One region of the Arthrobacter sp. MYb224 genome, then DNA from elsewhere that is predicted to be linked to it. Evidence: predicted binding sites of a transcription regulator. Region 1 holds the regulator's gene; the other holds the start of a gene.
What was found. Region 1 encodes HrcA, which represses chaperone genes, less so after heat shock. Its sites were predicted from a motif close to TTNGCACTCGNNNNNNNCGAGTGCNAA; they were not measured.

Region 1 (8,185 bases):
CGATCTACTGGCTTGAAAATATGGACCTCGGGGTTTTCCTCTACCGCGAGTACGCCACAAAAAACGCCACTGGCGAGCCGATCGGCGATTCAATCTCCTACCTGCTCAACGAAAAGCCGGCCAATGCCGAGTGGTACACGCATCTGAAGCCTTCGGGTGAAGTTGGCGTGTCCATGAACCAGGACAATGTGATCACCCTGGACCTACCGGAGAAGGTCTTCGGTGCAAAGCTTGATCGTGGCCTTTCCGAACGCACAATTCAGCAGCTGGTGTTCACCGCCACCGCCGCCGCGTCCAATGCAGGCCTCCTCGTTGGCTCGCTGCCACCGAAAGTGAGAATTCTGGTTGACGGCCGGGCCAACGCCACGGTCTTCGGCGACTTGCGACTGGCGGACTCCTACGACCGCGATGCCACATTCATGGCCCCGATTTGGATTATCGATCCGCAATACGGGTCGACCCGCAAGGCCGGTCAGATCCAGTTCAATGCTCGCGCCTCGAAGTTCAGCGACGGTATCTATTACAGCTTGGAGAGCAAGGACAAGTCGGGAAAGCTCACCGTGCTCACCGCCGAGGAGCCAATCCCGGAAGATACGGTCAATCCCGATGGCTCCTTTGATTTCACCAAGCAGCTGAGCGTAGGCGCCTACAAACTCACCTTCTGGGGCAGGGAATCCGGATCAGAAGAAAAGATCGCCTCGGTATCCAGCGAGTTCACCATTAAATAGGCTGCGAATATTCGCTACCAATTAAAAAGTTCCGCAGGCCGTCGGCCTGCGGAACTTCTTAATTTCTGAACCTTTCGGCGGCTACAGTTCTCCGAGCAGATGCCGAACCAGAACGAGGGCTGCCGGCCCGGCCGTCGAAGCGCGTAGCACGTGCTCGCCTAAGAGCGCGGCCTTGGCTCCAGCGCCGACAAACTGATCGAGCTCCGCGTCGCTGATCCCGCCTTCGGGGCCCACTACCAACGTCACCCCCGCATGTGCCGGGGCCGAATCGAGCCACGACCGGGTTTCCTCGGCCACCGAGCATTTAGCTGATTCATGCAGGATCAGAACCAGCTCGCCCTGGGCAGCAAGCTGCGCGATCTGTCCGGCCAGAGCCTTGGACCCGAGCGGTTCCAAGACCCTTGGTTCGAAGGCGCGGCGTGACTGCTTCTGTGCCGAACGCACCTGCGAACGCCATTTAGCTAAGGCCTTTTCGGTCTTCGGCCCATTCCAACGCACAATCGATCGATCGGCCTGCCAGGGGCGGACCGTGAAAATTCCCAGTTCCACCGCCGATTCCACGGCCTGTAGATCCCGGTCGCCCTTGGCCAGCGCCTGCACTAGGCCGACCGGGTGGACCGGCGGCGCTTCTTCGATGCGTTCCACCACGGTCACGCTGAGCAGGTCCTTGGCCGCGGCACTGACCTTGACTCGCAACCGGAGCCCGGTGCCGTCGAGCAAGTCCAGCTCTTCGCCGGGAGCCACACGCTTGACCGCAACCGCATGGTGGGCCTCGGGCCCGGTGAGCTCCAAACTGTCCCCCACCATGGCCTCAGCTGCTTGCTGAGCGTCGATCACGAAGCTGTGATTGCTCATGCTCAGCGTTGGTTCAACTTGTCACGCAGTCGCGAGAACATTCCACCGGACTGTTCGACGCGGCCGGCGGTCATCTCTTCGCCACGCAATGCCGCCAGCTGCTCGAGCAGCTCACGCTGTGCGGCGTCCAGCTTCGTCGGAGTCTCCACCTGCAGGTGCACCACGATGTCGCCACGCTTGCCACCGCGCAGGCGCGGCACACCCAGCCCTGGCAGAGTGATGGTGTCCCCGTCCTGGGCGCCCGATTCCACGGTGATCTGCTGTTCACCATCGAAGGTTTCCAGCTTCAGCTCGCAACCGAGGGCGGCGCCGGTCATTGGGATGGCCATCTTCGCGTGCAAGTCGGTCTGCGCGCGTTCGAAGACCTTGTGGCGGCGTACGTCGATTTCGACGAAGAGGTTTCCGTTCGGGCCGCCGCCGGGACCGGCTTCGCCCTGTCCGCGCAGCTGGATACGAGTGCCGGCGTCGACACCGGCCGGAATGTTCAGCGACTTCGAGACGTGCTCGCGCACGCGTCCCTCGCCATTGCATTCATTGCATGGATCCGGAATGGTCGTGCCAAAGCCACGGCAGGCCGGGCAAGTTTCCACGGTCATCATCTGGCCGAGGAAGGAACGCACCGGACGCTGGATCTGGCCCGCACCGCGGCAGGTTTCGCAGGTAACCGGGCTGGTGCCGGGCCGGCAGCAAGAGCCTTCACAGACCTTGCAGGTGACGGCCGTTTCCATCTCGAGCGGGTATACGGTGCCCTTGACCGCGTCGACCAAATCGATGGTGATGGTGATCAGCGCGTCGCGGCCGGCCTGCGTGCGCGAGGCCGGCCCTTGGGCTTGCCCGCCGCCGAAGAACTGTTCGAAGATGTCGCCGAAGCCACCGAAGTTCTGGCCTCCGCCGCCGAATCCCTGCTGGCCGTTGCCGTTCAGGTCGCCGGTGGCGTCGAAGTTGGCGCGCTTCTTTTCGTCGGAAAGGACTTCATAGGCTCGTGTGACGAGCTTGAACTGCTCGGCTGCCCCCTCGCCTGGGTTGACATCGGGGTGCAGCTTGCGCGCCAGCTTGCGGTAGGCGCTCTTGATTTCCTGCGGGGTCGCGTCCTGGGCAACACCCAGCGTCTCGTAATGCGAGCTCACGATATTCGCCGTGTCCTTTCGTAAAAATATAAAACGTTGTTGCTGACGAAACTAGTTCGTCAAAATCTTTGACAGGTAACGGGCAACCGCCCGGACCGAAGACATGGAGGTTGGATAATTCATCCGCGTCGGACCGAGCACTCCAAGCTTGTTCCTGGTGTCCGAGCCATAGGTTGTCGCGATGACCGTTGCGTCGGAAAGCTGCCCGTAATGGTGCTCGGTGCCAATGGCTACCGCCACGCCCCGAGAGTCCGCTTCCAACTCGGAGAACAGCTTCAGCAGCACCACCTGCTCTTCAAGCGCTTCGAGCACCGGGGTGAGCGTCAGCGGGAAATCTCCCACCGAACGGGCAAGGTTCGCGGTCCCCGCCATCACGATGCGCTGGGTGTTGGCCGCACGTGCCATCTCCTGCAAGGAACCGAGCACCGTCATGAACAGCGTATCTTCCAGAAGCTGGAGCGGAATTGATTCGGTGGCCAGCGAACCTACGAGATCTGCCAACTGCCGACCGCCAAAGGCCTTGAGCACGCCTTGCTTCATACCCTGCAGTTCGTCGTCGCTATACGCCCTGGAAGTGCCGATCATCCGCTGGTCGACGGTGCCATTGGAGGCAATCATGACCATCAATACCTGGGATGAGCCAAGTCCGACTAGGTCCAGATTGCGCAGCGATGCGGTGTCATAGTGCGGCACCTGGATCAACGCCACCTGATTCGTCAAACGTGCCAGCAAGCGCACGGTGCTATGCAAGACCTCATCTAAATCCTGGGAATTATCCAAGATTTTGTTGATGGCCTCGCGCTCCGCCCGAGACAACGGCTTAAGCTCGCCGATTTGGTCAACGAATCGGCGATAGCCCTTTTCCGTGGGTATTCTCCCCGAGGAGGTGTGCGGGGCAGCGATGAGCCCCTCCTCTTCCAGCAAGGCCATATCATTGCGAATCGTGGCAGCAGAAACTCCCAGGTTATGCCGATCAAGCAAAGCCTTTGAACCTACCGGTTCATGCGACTGGACGTAGTCCTCCACAATGGCGCGTAAAACGTCCAGACGTCGAAACTCGCTCACGTCAACACCTCCTATGAACTCCGGCAAGGATTTGGCACTCTAACCTATCAAGTGCCAAGTCTAATACCTACATCGGTTGCTAGCATTGGATTTCGAGCGTATTCGATCACAGCGAAAGGCAGTACGTGACCAATTACTCCTGGGGAGCCCACGACCTCAGTGCACCTGCACCGAAAAAACTGCGTCAAGTTCCGATATCAATGGGCCTACTACTCGAAGACGTGGACAGCGGTTGGGTCGGCGAAGTGGTGCGTACCGAGAAGTCCGGAGGAATGCGGGTGATCGTTTTAGAAGACCGGCGGGGCAAGACCCGCTCTTTCCAAGCGGGCTTCGGCTTCCTGCTCGAAGGCGAGCCGGTGGAGATCGTTGAGCCACAAGCCAAGGCATTGGCGCCAAAGACCATGGTTTCAGCTTCCGGTTCCCGGGCGGTCACCGGTTTGAAGGCCCGCGAGGCACGCGCCAGCCGGATCTGGGTCGAAGGCAAGCACGATGCCGAACTAGTGGAGAAAGTCTGGGGCCATGACCTGCGCGTGGAAGGCATCGTCGTTGAGCCTCTGCATGGCGTCGACGATCTTGCCGGCGCCATTCGCGCTTTCAATCCCTCGCCCGAACGGCGTCTGGGGATCTTGGTTGACCACCTGATTGCGGGCACCAAGGAAGAACGTATCGTGAAGGAAGCGATGGCGGTTCCCGGTGCGGCGAATCATGTCCTGATTCTTGGTCATCCGTATGTCGACGTGTGGCAGGCGGTGAAACCGGCAGCACTTAATATTGAGAAGTGGCCGGTGATCCCCCGTGGAACGGATTGGAAAACCGGAATATTACGCGCGTTCGGCTGGCCGCATTCAACTGCCGAGGACATCGGGCTGGGTTGGCAGCGCATCCTTTCCCGAGTTGACCACTACGCACAGCTTGAACCGCAGCTGCTGGGTAAGGTCGAGGAGCTCATCGATTTTCTAACCAGCGAAGATTACGGTTTCCTAACGATTGACTAATAGTTGGATTTTTAGGGCGGGTTGTACTCTGCGTCGCTAGATCCTCGATAGAATCAGATCGACCACCCACTGCTAAACAAGGAAGCGCCACGTGACTGCACGCAAGACCGTACCGCCGGAAAATTCACGTTTCGAAGGTTCCAAGGTCTCGGCTTTGCCCTTGACTCCTTCCGAGGATCGCCAATGGGCCATGATGTCGCATTTCGGCGCGGTACTGGGATGCATTCCCGCGGCCATCATCTTCGCCGTGTACCGCGACCGTGGACCTTTTACCTCGCAGGAGTCGAAAGAAGCCTTCAACTTCACGTTTCCGCTGACCATTTTGGCCATCGTGCTGAACGTGCTCACCCTGGTTCCCGGGTTTGGCTGGGCGTTCGCGGTAGCCACCGTGGCGCTTTGGGTCTATATGACGCTGATGGGCGCCCGTGCAGCCATCCAGGCTAACAAGGGACGCCCATACCGCTACGCATTCAACCTGCGGCTAATGAAGTAACAATCCTTGCTGAAACTTTAGAAGTCCAACAGTTCCCGCACTACAAGGTCGGCCAGGAGCCGACCTCGTTGCGTTAACACGATCGTTCCGGCAAAGGCCGACTGCGGTTCGATCAGCTCGTCGGCAATGAGTCCGGCAACTGCCCGACGGCCATGCTCATCCAATTCGGCGATCGGCATGCCGCTGCCCAACCGGGTCAGCAGCATCGTGCGCTCCAGTTTGACTGCCTCGGCATCGGGGAACTCGCGGCCGTGGCCCGGGGAAATCCCGCCGTCGATCCGCTGCTGGTAGGCCGAAGGATGCTTCACATTCCACCAGCGCAGGCCACCAACATGCGAATGGGCACCCGGTCCGGCGCCCCACCAGTCTCCGCCTTGCCAGTAGGCAACGTTATGCCGGCAAGCATGCCCTTCGCCCTTGGCCCAGTTGCTAACTTCATACCAGCGGAAGCCCGCGGCCGCGAACATTTCATCGGCCAGCTGATACTTTTCGGCATGATCGTCATCGTCGATGTTCGGTACCTGTCCGCGGCGAATCTGCGCCGCAAGCTTGGTGCCCTCTTCAATAATCAGCGCGTAGGCCGAAATGTGATCCGGTTCATAGCTCAAAGCCGCTTCCACGCTGGTGCGCCAATCCTCCAAGGACTCCCCCGGAGTCCCATAGATCAGATCGACGCTCACCTGGAGACCCACTTCGCGAGCCCAGCGGACCACCTGCGGCACGCCCTTGGGATCGTGGGTTCGCTCCAGCACCGCCAGCACATGTGGCACCGCCGACTGCATGCCAAAGGACACGCGGGTGAACCCGCCGTCCTTGAGCTCTTGCAGGCTTTCACGGGTCACCGAATCCGGGTTCGCCTCGGTAGTGACCTCGGCGCCGGGCTTCAGCCCGAATTCGCTGTTGATGCGTGCCAAAACCGACACCAGGTCGCTGGCTGGCAGTAGGGTCGGGGTGCCGCCACCGAAGAACACGGTCTCGATTTCACGATGCGGCAAGCCAGATTTGTCCATCACTTGCCGAGCGAAGCTGATTTCCTGGCTGACGGTGGCCGCATAGCTGGCTTGGCTCGCCCCGGAACCAAGTTCCTTTGCGGTGTAGGTGTTGAAGTCGCAGTATCCGCAGCGCACCGTGCAGAACGGAATATGTACATAAAAGGACATGGTCCGCTCCTGCGCATTGTGTGAACACAATGCGGGGAGCAGACCATCGGCCGGAGCCGGATCGCCATCAGGCAAAACTGAGGGCATTTACTTCTTTTTCTCTTCGCCGGTGGACAACGCGGCGATGAAGGCTTCCTGGGGAACCTCCACGCGGCCGACCATCTTCATTCGCTTCTTACCGGCCTTCTGCTTTTCCAGCAGCTTGCGCTTGCGGCTGATATCGCCGCCATAGCACTTGGCCAGCACATCCTTGCGGATGGCGCGAATGGACTCGCGGGCGATGATGCGCGAACCGATGGCAGCCTGAATCGGCACCTCGAACTGCTGGCGTGGAATCAGTTCACGCAGCTTGCCGGTCATCATCACGCCGTATGAGTACGCCTTGTCGCGGTGGGTGATCGCGCTAAACGCGTCCACCTGCTCCCCCTGCAGAAGAATATCGACCTTGACCAGGTCTGCAATCTGGCTTCCGTCGGCCTTCCAGTCCAAGGATGCGTAACCACGCGTACGTGACTTCAGATGGTCGAAGAAATCGAAAACGATCTCGGCCAGCGGCAGCGTGTAGCGCATTTCTACGCGTTCTTCGCTGAGGTAATCCATACCGCGCAAGGTGCCGCGACGTCCCTGGCACAATTCCATGACCGAGCCGATGAATTCGGATGGAGCGAGAATAGTTGCCGAGACCAGTGGTTCGTGAACCTCGAGGATCTTGCCTTCGGGGAACTCCGAGGGGTTGGTCACGGTGGTCAACTGCTTGTCTTCGCCCATGACCTCATAGACCACGTTCGGCGCGGTAGAAATCAGGTCGAGGTTGAACTCGGCCTCCAAACGCTCACGGGTGATTTCCAGGTGCAAGAGCCCCAAGAAGCCAACGCGGAATCCGAAGCCCAAAGCGACGGAAGTCTCCGGCTCGTACACCAGGGCGGCGTCGTTGAGCTGAAGCTTATCCAAAGCATCGCGCAGCGCCGGGTAATCAGTACCGTCCATCGGGTAAAGTCCCGAGAACACCATAGGCTTCGGATCTTCGTATCCGCCGAGGGACTCAGCGGCAGGCTTCAGGCTATTGGTGACAGTGTCTCCGACCTTGGACTGGCGTACATCCTTCACACCGGTGATCAGGTAGCCGACCTCACCCACGCCCAGTCCCTTGCTTGGAACCGGGTTAGGGGCGGAGACGCCAATTTCGAGCAGTTCGTGCGTGCTGCCGGTGGACATCATCTGGACGCGTTCGCGCGGACGCAACATGCCGTCGACGACACGAACGTAGGTGACCACACCGCGGTAGGTGTCATAGACGGAGTCGAAGATCATGGCCCGTGCAGGAGCATCGGCCACGCCAACGGGCGGCGGAAGCTGCTTGATGACCTCATCCAGGAGAGCCTCAACGCCCTGGCCGGTCTTACCTGAAACCTTCAAGACGTCATCGGGATCGCAACCGATGAGGTTTGCCAGCTCTTCGGCATACTTCTCCGGCTGCGCGTTTGGCAGATCGATCTTGTTGAGCACCGGAATGATGTTCAGATCGCTCTCGATGGCCAGGTAGAGGTTCGCCAGGGTCTGTGCTTCGATGCCCTGTGCTGCGTCAACGAGCAGGACCGCGCCTTCACAGGCCGCCAGGGAACGGGAAACCTCATAGGTGAAGTCGACGTGGCCAGGCGTGTCGATCATGTTCAGCGCGTAGGTCACGCCATCGACTTCCCAAGGCATACGGACAGCCTGGGACTTGATGGTGATACCGCGTTCACGTTCGATATCCATGCGG
Region 2 (8,185 bases), on a different contig from region 1:
TGAGGATTTATTGCTTCGCTGGAGCCAGAAGCACCGCCGCTATCACGATCGAGTACACCTGCTCGCGGTCCTTGAGTCATTGGACTGGCTCTGCGGCACACAGGTTGAGGCGCAGGATCGGCAAATATTGGAGTTGGCTGCTTGGTTTCATGATGCCGTCTACGATGGCACCGCCGAGGACGAAAAAGATTCTGCAAACTTAGCAGCGCGCAGCTTGCATGGGCTGATTACCGATAGGGCTCTTGCCAAGGTTCAACAATTGATTCTGCTGACCATCGAGCATCGACCTGCCGAAGGCGATCTGCTCGGAGCGTTGCTCAGCGACGCAGACCTAGAGGTTTTGGCACGACCAGCCAAGGCCTATCAACGCTATGCCCAAGCTATCCGGGACGAATACGATCATGTGCCGGCAGCAGACTTTGCCCGAGGCCGAGCAAGCATTCTTCGTGAGCTCCTGCGAAAAGACCGGCTGTATTGCACCGCGTCTGCTCAGGAACGCTGGGAAAAACAAGCACGGGCGAACCTTGAGGCCGAGCTTGACCGACTCCACGTGCAAGCCTGAGAACGCTCAAACGCACTCTGCTTGCCGGTTAACGACCCGAGGGCCTGCTTCGTGGTGAAGCAAGCCCTCGGGTTCAGGTTGTCCTGCGAGACAGGTGCCTGGGAAGTACGGAAGCTTAGAAGCCGCCCATTCCGCCCATGCCACCCATGTCGTCGCCACCTGGCATGGCAGCGCCAGCAGGAGCTGGCTTATCTGCAACGACTGCCTCGGTGGTGAGGAACAGACCTGCGATAGATGCAGCGTTCTGCAGGGCCGAACGAGTCACCTTCACTGGGTCATTGACGCCGGCTTCCAGCAGGTCAACGTACTGACCGGTGGCAGCGTTCAGGCCGTGGCCAGCTGGCAGGCCCTTGACCTTGTCGGCGACTACGCCTGGCTCCATGCCGGCGTTCAGTGCGATCTGCTTCAGTGGTGCTTCGATGCCAACACGAACAATGTTCGCGCCGGTGGCTTCGTCGCCTTCCAACTCAAGCTTGGCGAATGCTGCGGCGCCTGCCTGAATCAGAGCCACGCCACCACCGGCGACGATGCCCTCTTCAACAGCTGCCTTAGCGTTACGCACAGCATCTTCGATGCGGTGCTTGCGCTCCTTGAGCTCCACCTCGGTTGCGGCGCCGGCCTTCAGCACAGCGACACCACCGGAAAGCTTTGCGTGGCGCTCCTGCAGCTTCTCGCGGTCGTAGTCCGAATCGGTGTTCTTGATTTCGGCTGCGATCTGCGCCTTGCGGCCCTCGATAGCGTCGGCGTCGCCGCCGCCTTCAACGATGGTGGTCTCGTCCTTGGTGATAACGACCTTGCGGGCGGTACCCAGAACTTCGAGGCCAACGGTGTCCAACGACAGGCCGATTTCCTCGGAAACAACCTGGCCACCGGTCAGCAGTGCGATGTCGGTCAGCATTGCCTTGCGACGATCGCCGAAGCCTGGAGCCTTGACGGCTACAGACTTGAACAGGCCACGGATCTTGTTCAGGATCAGGGTGGCCAGTGCTTCGCCCTCTACGTCTTCGGCGATGATCAGCAGCGACTTGTTCGACTGCATGACCTTCTCCAGCAAGGAAACCATATCCTTGACCGAGGAGATCTTCGAGTTGACGATCAGGATGTAAGGGTCTTCCAGCACGGTCTCCTGACGCTCAGCGTCGGTGACGAAATATGCGGAAATGTAGCCCTTGTCGAAGCGCATGCCCTCGGCCAGCTCCAGCTCAAGGCCGAAGGTGTTGGACTCTTCTACGGTGATAACGCCCTGCTCGCCAACCTTGTCCAGTGCTTCGGCGATCAGTGCGCCGATTTCTGGATCGCCAGCGGAGATCGAAGCGGTAGCAGCGATCTGCTCCTTGGATTCGATCTTCTTAGCAGCGGTGAACAGCTCGGCGGTGACGGCTTCTACAGCCTTGTCGATGCCGCGGCGTAGCGCGATTGGGTCGGCGCCGGCAGCAACGTTGCGCAGGCCTTCCTTGACCAGAGCCTGAGCGAGCACGGTAGCGGTGGTGGTACCGTCACCGGCGACGTCGTCAGTCTTCTTGGCAACTTCCTTGACGAGCTCGGCACCGATCTTCTCGTATGGATCCTCGAGCTCGATTTCCTTGGCGATGGACACACCGTCGTTGGTGATAGTGGGTGCGCCCCACTTCTTCTCCAAAACAACGTTGCGGCCGCGTGGGCCCAAGGTCACCTTAACGGCGTCCGCCAGAATGTTCAGGCCGCGCTCAAGTCCGCGGCGTGCTTCCTCGTCAAATGCAATCATCTTGGCCATAGTGGCTTTCGGTCCTTTCGGGGACGATTTTGCGAAAATGCAACCGACAGACAGCGCCCGCGACGGACGAGCACACCGTTGCCGGCATCGGGCCGACAATTCGGATTAGCTCTCGCTATCTGAGGTATTCTTCACGCTCCGTGCGTTGAGCAACCGCCGAGACGAAAGGGTTCGATTCTAAAACGAACAACCGATCGGCATTAGCAGTCGTAACGCATGAGTGCTAATACAAATATTGGCACTCTCGCATGGCGAGTGCAAGCTGATCGGCTGTGAGCGAAGCTAATTATTACTTCGAGTTCAACGTATCGTCAGCGCCAAGGACGACCGAAACTCGGTTGGGGATGTTCCGGGTCTGCAGAACCTCATCGATGTTCAAGACTTCGGCGGCTTTTTCCGCGGTGGTCCGGTAGGCCTCGGACATGTAATACACCGTCGAGGTCTCGGCGTCTCGGGTCCAATTATCCGTCACGATATTCGTGAAATCAGCCTCGGCAAGCAATTCTTCGCCTGCCCCTGCAGCTCCTGCAATACTTGCGCCGTTGTACACGCCGATGAGTTGTCCGTACAACACGTCAGCGTCATCGATGGTGCTAGACGGAGTTGCGCTTTCGGATGCGGCTTCGCTTTGGTCAGAAGAGCCTTCGCTCTCCGCCGGTGCCGAGGTTTGCCTCGGTTCGGACCCTGCTAGACGATCGGCAACGCCTGGACCAAAGAAGAATCCGGCACCACCAATCAACAACACCGCAATCGCGGACAGAACTACCCAACGAAGCTTGCTGTCCTTGCCCTTGGTGGCGGCAGACTGCGCCCAGCCGTGGGCATGATGCGACCCAACGCGGGTACTAAACTCCGGAACGCGATCGAATTCGTCACGTGGGTAGTTGGTCATTCTTGTCCTTGCTCGAGGTCTGGCTGGCCGAGGCCGGCTATGAACTTAGCGTTCCCCGCCGACGGTACCGCTCACACGACGCTTAGTAGATCGAAGTCTACGCAACCGCTTTACCAGCATTGGGTCATAGGCCATCGCCGCATCCGTGTCGATCAGCTGGTTGAGTAGCTGATAGTAGTTTGTCGGCGAGATAGAGAACTGCTTGGTAATAGCTTGTTCCTTGGCTCCGGCATACTTCCACCACAGCTTCTCCATGTTCAAGATCTGTTGCGAACGCTCATCCAGCTCGGAATCGGGGTTCATCACGAAATCCACTAAAACCTCATTGCCAGCCATACGTTCACCTCATCCTAGAACTTCGAAAAGTCGGGTTTATTCATGCATATTTATCCACGCGTGGTGGACACACCACCGATATTCTAACCAATCAACCAACGCCGTGCCGTGTAACGCGGCACAACCGCGCCGGAAAACCGGCAGAATGATTGCCATGAACAACGAGCAGCCCGCCCTTTTCGACGCTCCCGAGCCTACCGCGCCGCCGGCATATTCCACCGAAGACTTCCCCTTCTTCTTTGGTGCAAAATCGCTGGCAAGTCGCGGGTTTATCGCCGCGGATTGGGTTTCCACTTTGGAACCGCTCGATGGCGTGTTGCAGGAAATCGCACGTAAGTTGGCGGCACGCTCACAGGCTGGCGAGCAGATACTCCCGGCCCCAGAGGTGATGTTGCGCGCACTATCGCTACCCGTAGCCGAGATCAAAGTCCTGATCATGGGTCAAGACCCCTATCCGACGCCCGGACAGGCGAATGGCTTGGCCTTCGCCGCAGCGAAGAACGTGCGCCCCCTGCCGCGTAGCTTGCGCAACATTTACAAGGAGCTGTTCGTAGATCTTGGCGTGCCCGAAGCTGGGCATCCAGACCTCGGCGCCTGGCATGAGCAAGGGGTCATGCTGCTCAATCAGGTTCTCTCTGTGACTGCGTCTAACGCCGGCAGTCACCAGAAGCTTGGCTGGGCACCGGTAGTTGAAGCGATTATCGCTACGCTCAATGCCCGCAAGGTGCCGGTGGTGGCTGTTCTGTGGGGTGCCCACGCACAGAAGCTTGGTACCCTGATGAACAATATGCCCCAGCTTCGCAGCGCTCATCCTTCCCCGTTGTCCGCTTCACGTGGATTCTTTGGGTCAAAGCATTTTTCGCAAATCAATAGGCGCCTGGCCGAAATCGGCCAGGCGCCTATTGAATGGAAACTGCCGGCCGGCTAGCGGCGGCGGATGCGTCGGCGTTCGCGCCGTGCGTTGGAGGCCAGCGGACGGCACAGTGTGTCGCCGAAGACCACACCACCGGCGATGGACAGCATGATTGCAAACGCGTTGAACATTTCCACCAGGCCGGCGAACATTTCATCCACCTCGAAAACGATGCCGTACATGGCCCGGAAGATCATCAGGCCAGGCAGCATGAACATGACCGCGGGGGCTGCGATCACCAGCTGAGGTGAATTCAGCTTGTCCGCCAGGAAGCGCGCAGCGAAGCCAATGGCCGTGGACACCACCGCTGGCGTTGCCCGAGCGCCAAGCCCGACCTGCTCCGCCAAGAGCAGCACCAGATAGCCGCCGACCGCGATCAACGCGGTAGGCAGCAACAAGCGCTGTGCGGTCTGCTCGGTGACCGAACCGGCCAGAATGGCGACTGCTACCAAGGCGATCAGCATCCATGTCGGATAATCGGTGGCGACGATTTTATGGACATCCACCTTGTCCCCGCCCAATACGGATGAAACCACCAACGCCGCGGAGATCCCGGAAAGTATTGCCGTATAGGTCAACCCAGCGGAAAATAGACGTCCGACCGCGGTGACCGGGAAGCCATTGATTGCGTCTTGCAGCGCCGAAACAAATCTGCCAGAAGGCAGCAGAAGCAAGATGCCACCAGAGACTACCAACGCCGGATCCAATGGTGCGTGGACCTGATGGCTAAGCAAGGCTATTCCGGTGACGGTAAAAGTCGAGGTCGCCACGGTGAAGAACTCTGGGACCCGCCATCGGGATCCATACCGGCCTATCTGCGAGATCAGCCAGGACGAAGCCATCGCGACGAGTGCACCGAGCCATGAACCGCCGATGAACAGGACGAAGGCGGCGGCGAAAACCGATTGGCCAACCGCAACGAACCAACGCGGGAAAGGCTTCGGCTTCCGTGTGATCCTTTTAAGCCGCTTGGCAGATTCGGTCCGCGAAACACCGCCAGCGATGATGTCCGAAACCAGCTCGTGCACCATCACCATGCCCGCGTAGTTCGTAGTGTACGAACGCACCACGCGCAGGATAGAGTAGCTCTCAGCTTCTGGCGGGCTGTAGTTCAGGTGCAACGATTGATTGGTGATATCCACGTCTAGGTGGCTAAGCCCTAGGGCTGCGGTCACCGCGATGATGCTGGTTTCCACTTCCAAAGCACCAGCCCCATAGCGAATCAGCGTTTCGCCAAGGTCCAGCGCAAACTCCATGGTTCGCCGCGCCGAAGCATCTTGATCGACGTTGACCCTAGGGTTCGCGTAGGGGGTGCCGCGCAATCGGTCAACGACCTTCAGCGCCTCAGTCGGCGGCGTATCCGAGATCCACATTTTTGCCAGCAAACGGCGAGCCACCGGGTTGGCCCGTGTAGGCATCAGTGTAATGCCGTCATCAGAGGTGTAGACCTGGCCGGTACGCGACTCGATATCCGCCACGTCCGCTGACGCAACGCTCGCACTTACCGCGGTATTTAGCGGTAGCTCGGAGGCCATGGTCGTCTCAAAAGACGCCGTCTCGGGAAGGTGCCCCATGTTGATTTCACTCGTCGAAATACGAGGTAGCGACCCGGCCAATGGCGAAGGATCTTCTCCTGGATTTTTCGAATCCGCGTGCTTCTCACCATGGTCTTGCTGCGCCACGAATCACTCCCCCTAGGCTCTTGTTCTATTCGTCATCCTCACGATACAACCACGGCAAGTAAAGCGGGAGAATGGAATCAAAATAGGCCGAGTATCCCTGAACACATCTGGCATTTTTGCTGTCGGAAATAAATTTATCGGTGGACTGGTTACCCACTTAGATGCAATTGCATGGAAATCTAAGAGAAGAGGATCATTGTGAGTTCCATCGGTCAAACAAGCCTCCGGCCTGAAATTGGTGTTGAAACTTTCGGGGATCTCTCCGAAGACCAGCAGGGCAAGCAGTTATCGCACGCTCAGGTTATTCGCAACGTCATCGTCGAAGGGCAGAAGGCCGAAGAAGTTGGCCTTGATTTCTTCGGCGTTGGTGAACATCACCGAGACGATTATGCTGTATCGTCGCCGGAAATAATTCTCGCGGCGCTGGCGCAAGTCACCGACAAGATCCGCCTCGGTACCGCGGTAACGGTGCTCTCCAGCGATGACCCGGTTCGGGTGTACGAGCGCTTCGCAACGCTCGATGCCATCGCGCAGGGACGTGCCGAAATTATCGCCGGACGCGGATCCTTCATCGAGTCCTTCCCGTTGTTTGGGCTCAACCTCGAGGACTATGAGTCTCTCTTCGAAGAAAAACTCGATCTCCTGGCTAAGGTCCGATCCGGAGAGCCCGTGACCTGGTCTGGAGAACACCGCGGCGCTTTGAACAGCCAACAGCTGTACCCGCTATTGGAAAACGATGCGCTCACCACTTGGGTGGGCGTCGGCGGCAGCCCGCAGTCGGTACTTCGCGCCGCTCGCCACGGCCTTCCACTCTTTCTCGCAATCATTGGCGGCCAGCCATCAGCCTTCGAGCAGCTAGTTCAGCTTTACCACCGCGCGTTGAAAGAGCTGGGCAAGCAACCTCAAAAGGTGGGTGCGCACTTCCACGGATTGGTTGCACCGACCGATGCGGAAGCTCTCGAACTGTTGTGGCCGCACTATCAGCGCACCATGAATCGCTTGGGCGCCGAACGCGGCTGGCCGCCGGTTAGCAAAATGCGCTTGGAGGCCGCTATGGGGCCTGAAGGTTCCATGATGGCCGGTAGTCCGCAGACCGTCGCCACCAAGATGGCGAAGGTCACCAGAAGCCTCGGACTAGGTCGAGTAGACATCAAATATTCGGCAGGCTCTTTGCCACACGAGACCATGCTCGAGAGCATCGAGCTGCTTGGCAACGAAGTCAAACCGCTGGTTCACGAGTTACTCGCCAAATAACCACCGGCAACGCGCGATCCACTAAAAGCAGTTAAATAAAGAGAAAACCACCGCCGGCGGTGGTTTTCTCTTTATTTGGTGGATCTTACTGGACTCGAACCAGCGACCTTTCGCGTGTGAGGCGAACGCTCTAACCAACTGAGCTAAAGATCCATCTTTGCGTCAACCTCCCGGTCAAGCACCTAAACGATCTTAGCGGTCTTTGCCTTGGCCGCAAAATCGGCGCCAGCTGCCCCACAGCTAGCGGCTACGTCGCCCATCACGCCACCGTCCTAGGGCAGGAGCTCAAGAGAAAAGCCGACTACGGCAGACCTAAAATAATAGTGCCTTTCGTTTATCTAGATTTCACTTTATTGCCCCTATTTTCTCTTGCTAACGAGCAGAGATTGAATGCATAATTTTTTTAGTTCCTCGAGCTCATACTGGGCCCTGCAAGGACGTTGCCGTAAGCCACCGGCTGCGGTCCCCTGAAGGCCAACGAAACCCATTGCTCTGCGTCCCACACAACAGCAATAGCCAGATAGTTCGTTCGTCTTAGCATTTAGGACGGTTCCCAGTGCGCCCTACCCTTCGCTATGCCCTGTCATCAACAGCTCCTGCTGGTGCCGCACGCACCGAGATGGCGACTTTGTATCCGGAAATTGATGATCGATGGAATCAAAAAATTGACCGCGCACGTTGTGTGGTCAGCGTCCGTGACTCAGGTGTTCTGGTCGCAGCCGGAGTCGTGCACGACGCGGTGCTGGCTCCAACTAGCGCCATGGGCGCGCTTGAATTAGGCTGCATGGCGGTC

Region 2: groL (chaperonin GroEL) is a predicted target of HrcA. The motif match lies at 2,516-2,542, and genes of this name have one in related genera.

What each region holds. Positions count from the first base shown of each region.
Region 1 is NZ_PCPU01000001.1:221,573-229,757, forward strand. Features, by position in the region: gene CQ017_RS01080 (GerMN domain-containing protein) at 1-728, shown strand, start outside; gene CQ017_RS01085 (16S rRNA (uracil(1498)-N(3))-methyltransferase) at 810-1,583, opposite strand; gene dnaJ (molecular chaperone DnaJ) at 1,586-2,710, opposite strand; gene hrcA (heat-inducible transcriptional repressor HrcA) at 2,762-3,775, opposite strand; gene CQ017_RS01100 (DUF3097 domain-containing protein) at 3,901-4,770, shown strand; gene CQ017_RS01105 (DUF4870 domain-containing protein) at 4,862-5,263, shown strand; gene hemW (radical SAM family heme chaperone HemW) at 5,281-6,510, opposite strand; gene lepA (translation elongation factor 4) at 6,511-8,185, opposite strand, start outside.
Region 2 is NZ_PCPU01000007.1:149,901-158,085, forward strand. Features, by position in the region: gene CQ017_RS14175 (DUF4031 domain-containing protein) at 1-562, shown strand, start outside; gene groL (chaperonin GroEL) at 678-2,315, opposite strand; gene CQ017_RS14185 (LytR C-terminal domain-containing protein) at 2,605-3,207, opposite strand; gene CQ017_RS14190 (DUF3263 domain-containing protein) at 3,253-3,543, opposite strand; gene CQ017_RS14195 (uracil-DNA glycosylase) at 3,698-4,471, shown strand; gene CQ017_RS14200 (threonine/serine exporter ThrE family protein) at 4,468-6,138, opposite strand; gene CQ017_RS14205 (Atu2307/SP_0267 family LLM class monooxygenase) at 6,337-7,392, shown strand; tRNA gene CQ017_RS14210 (tRNA-Val) at 7,469-7,545, opposite strand; gene CQ017_RS14215 (GNAT family N-acetyltransferase) at 7,949-8,185, shown strand, end outside.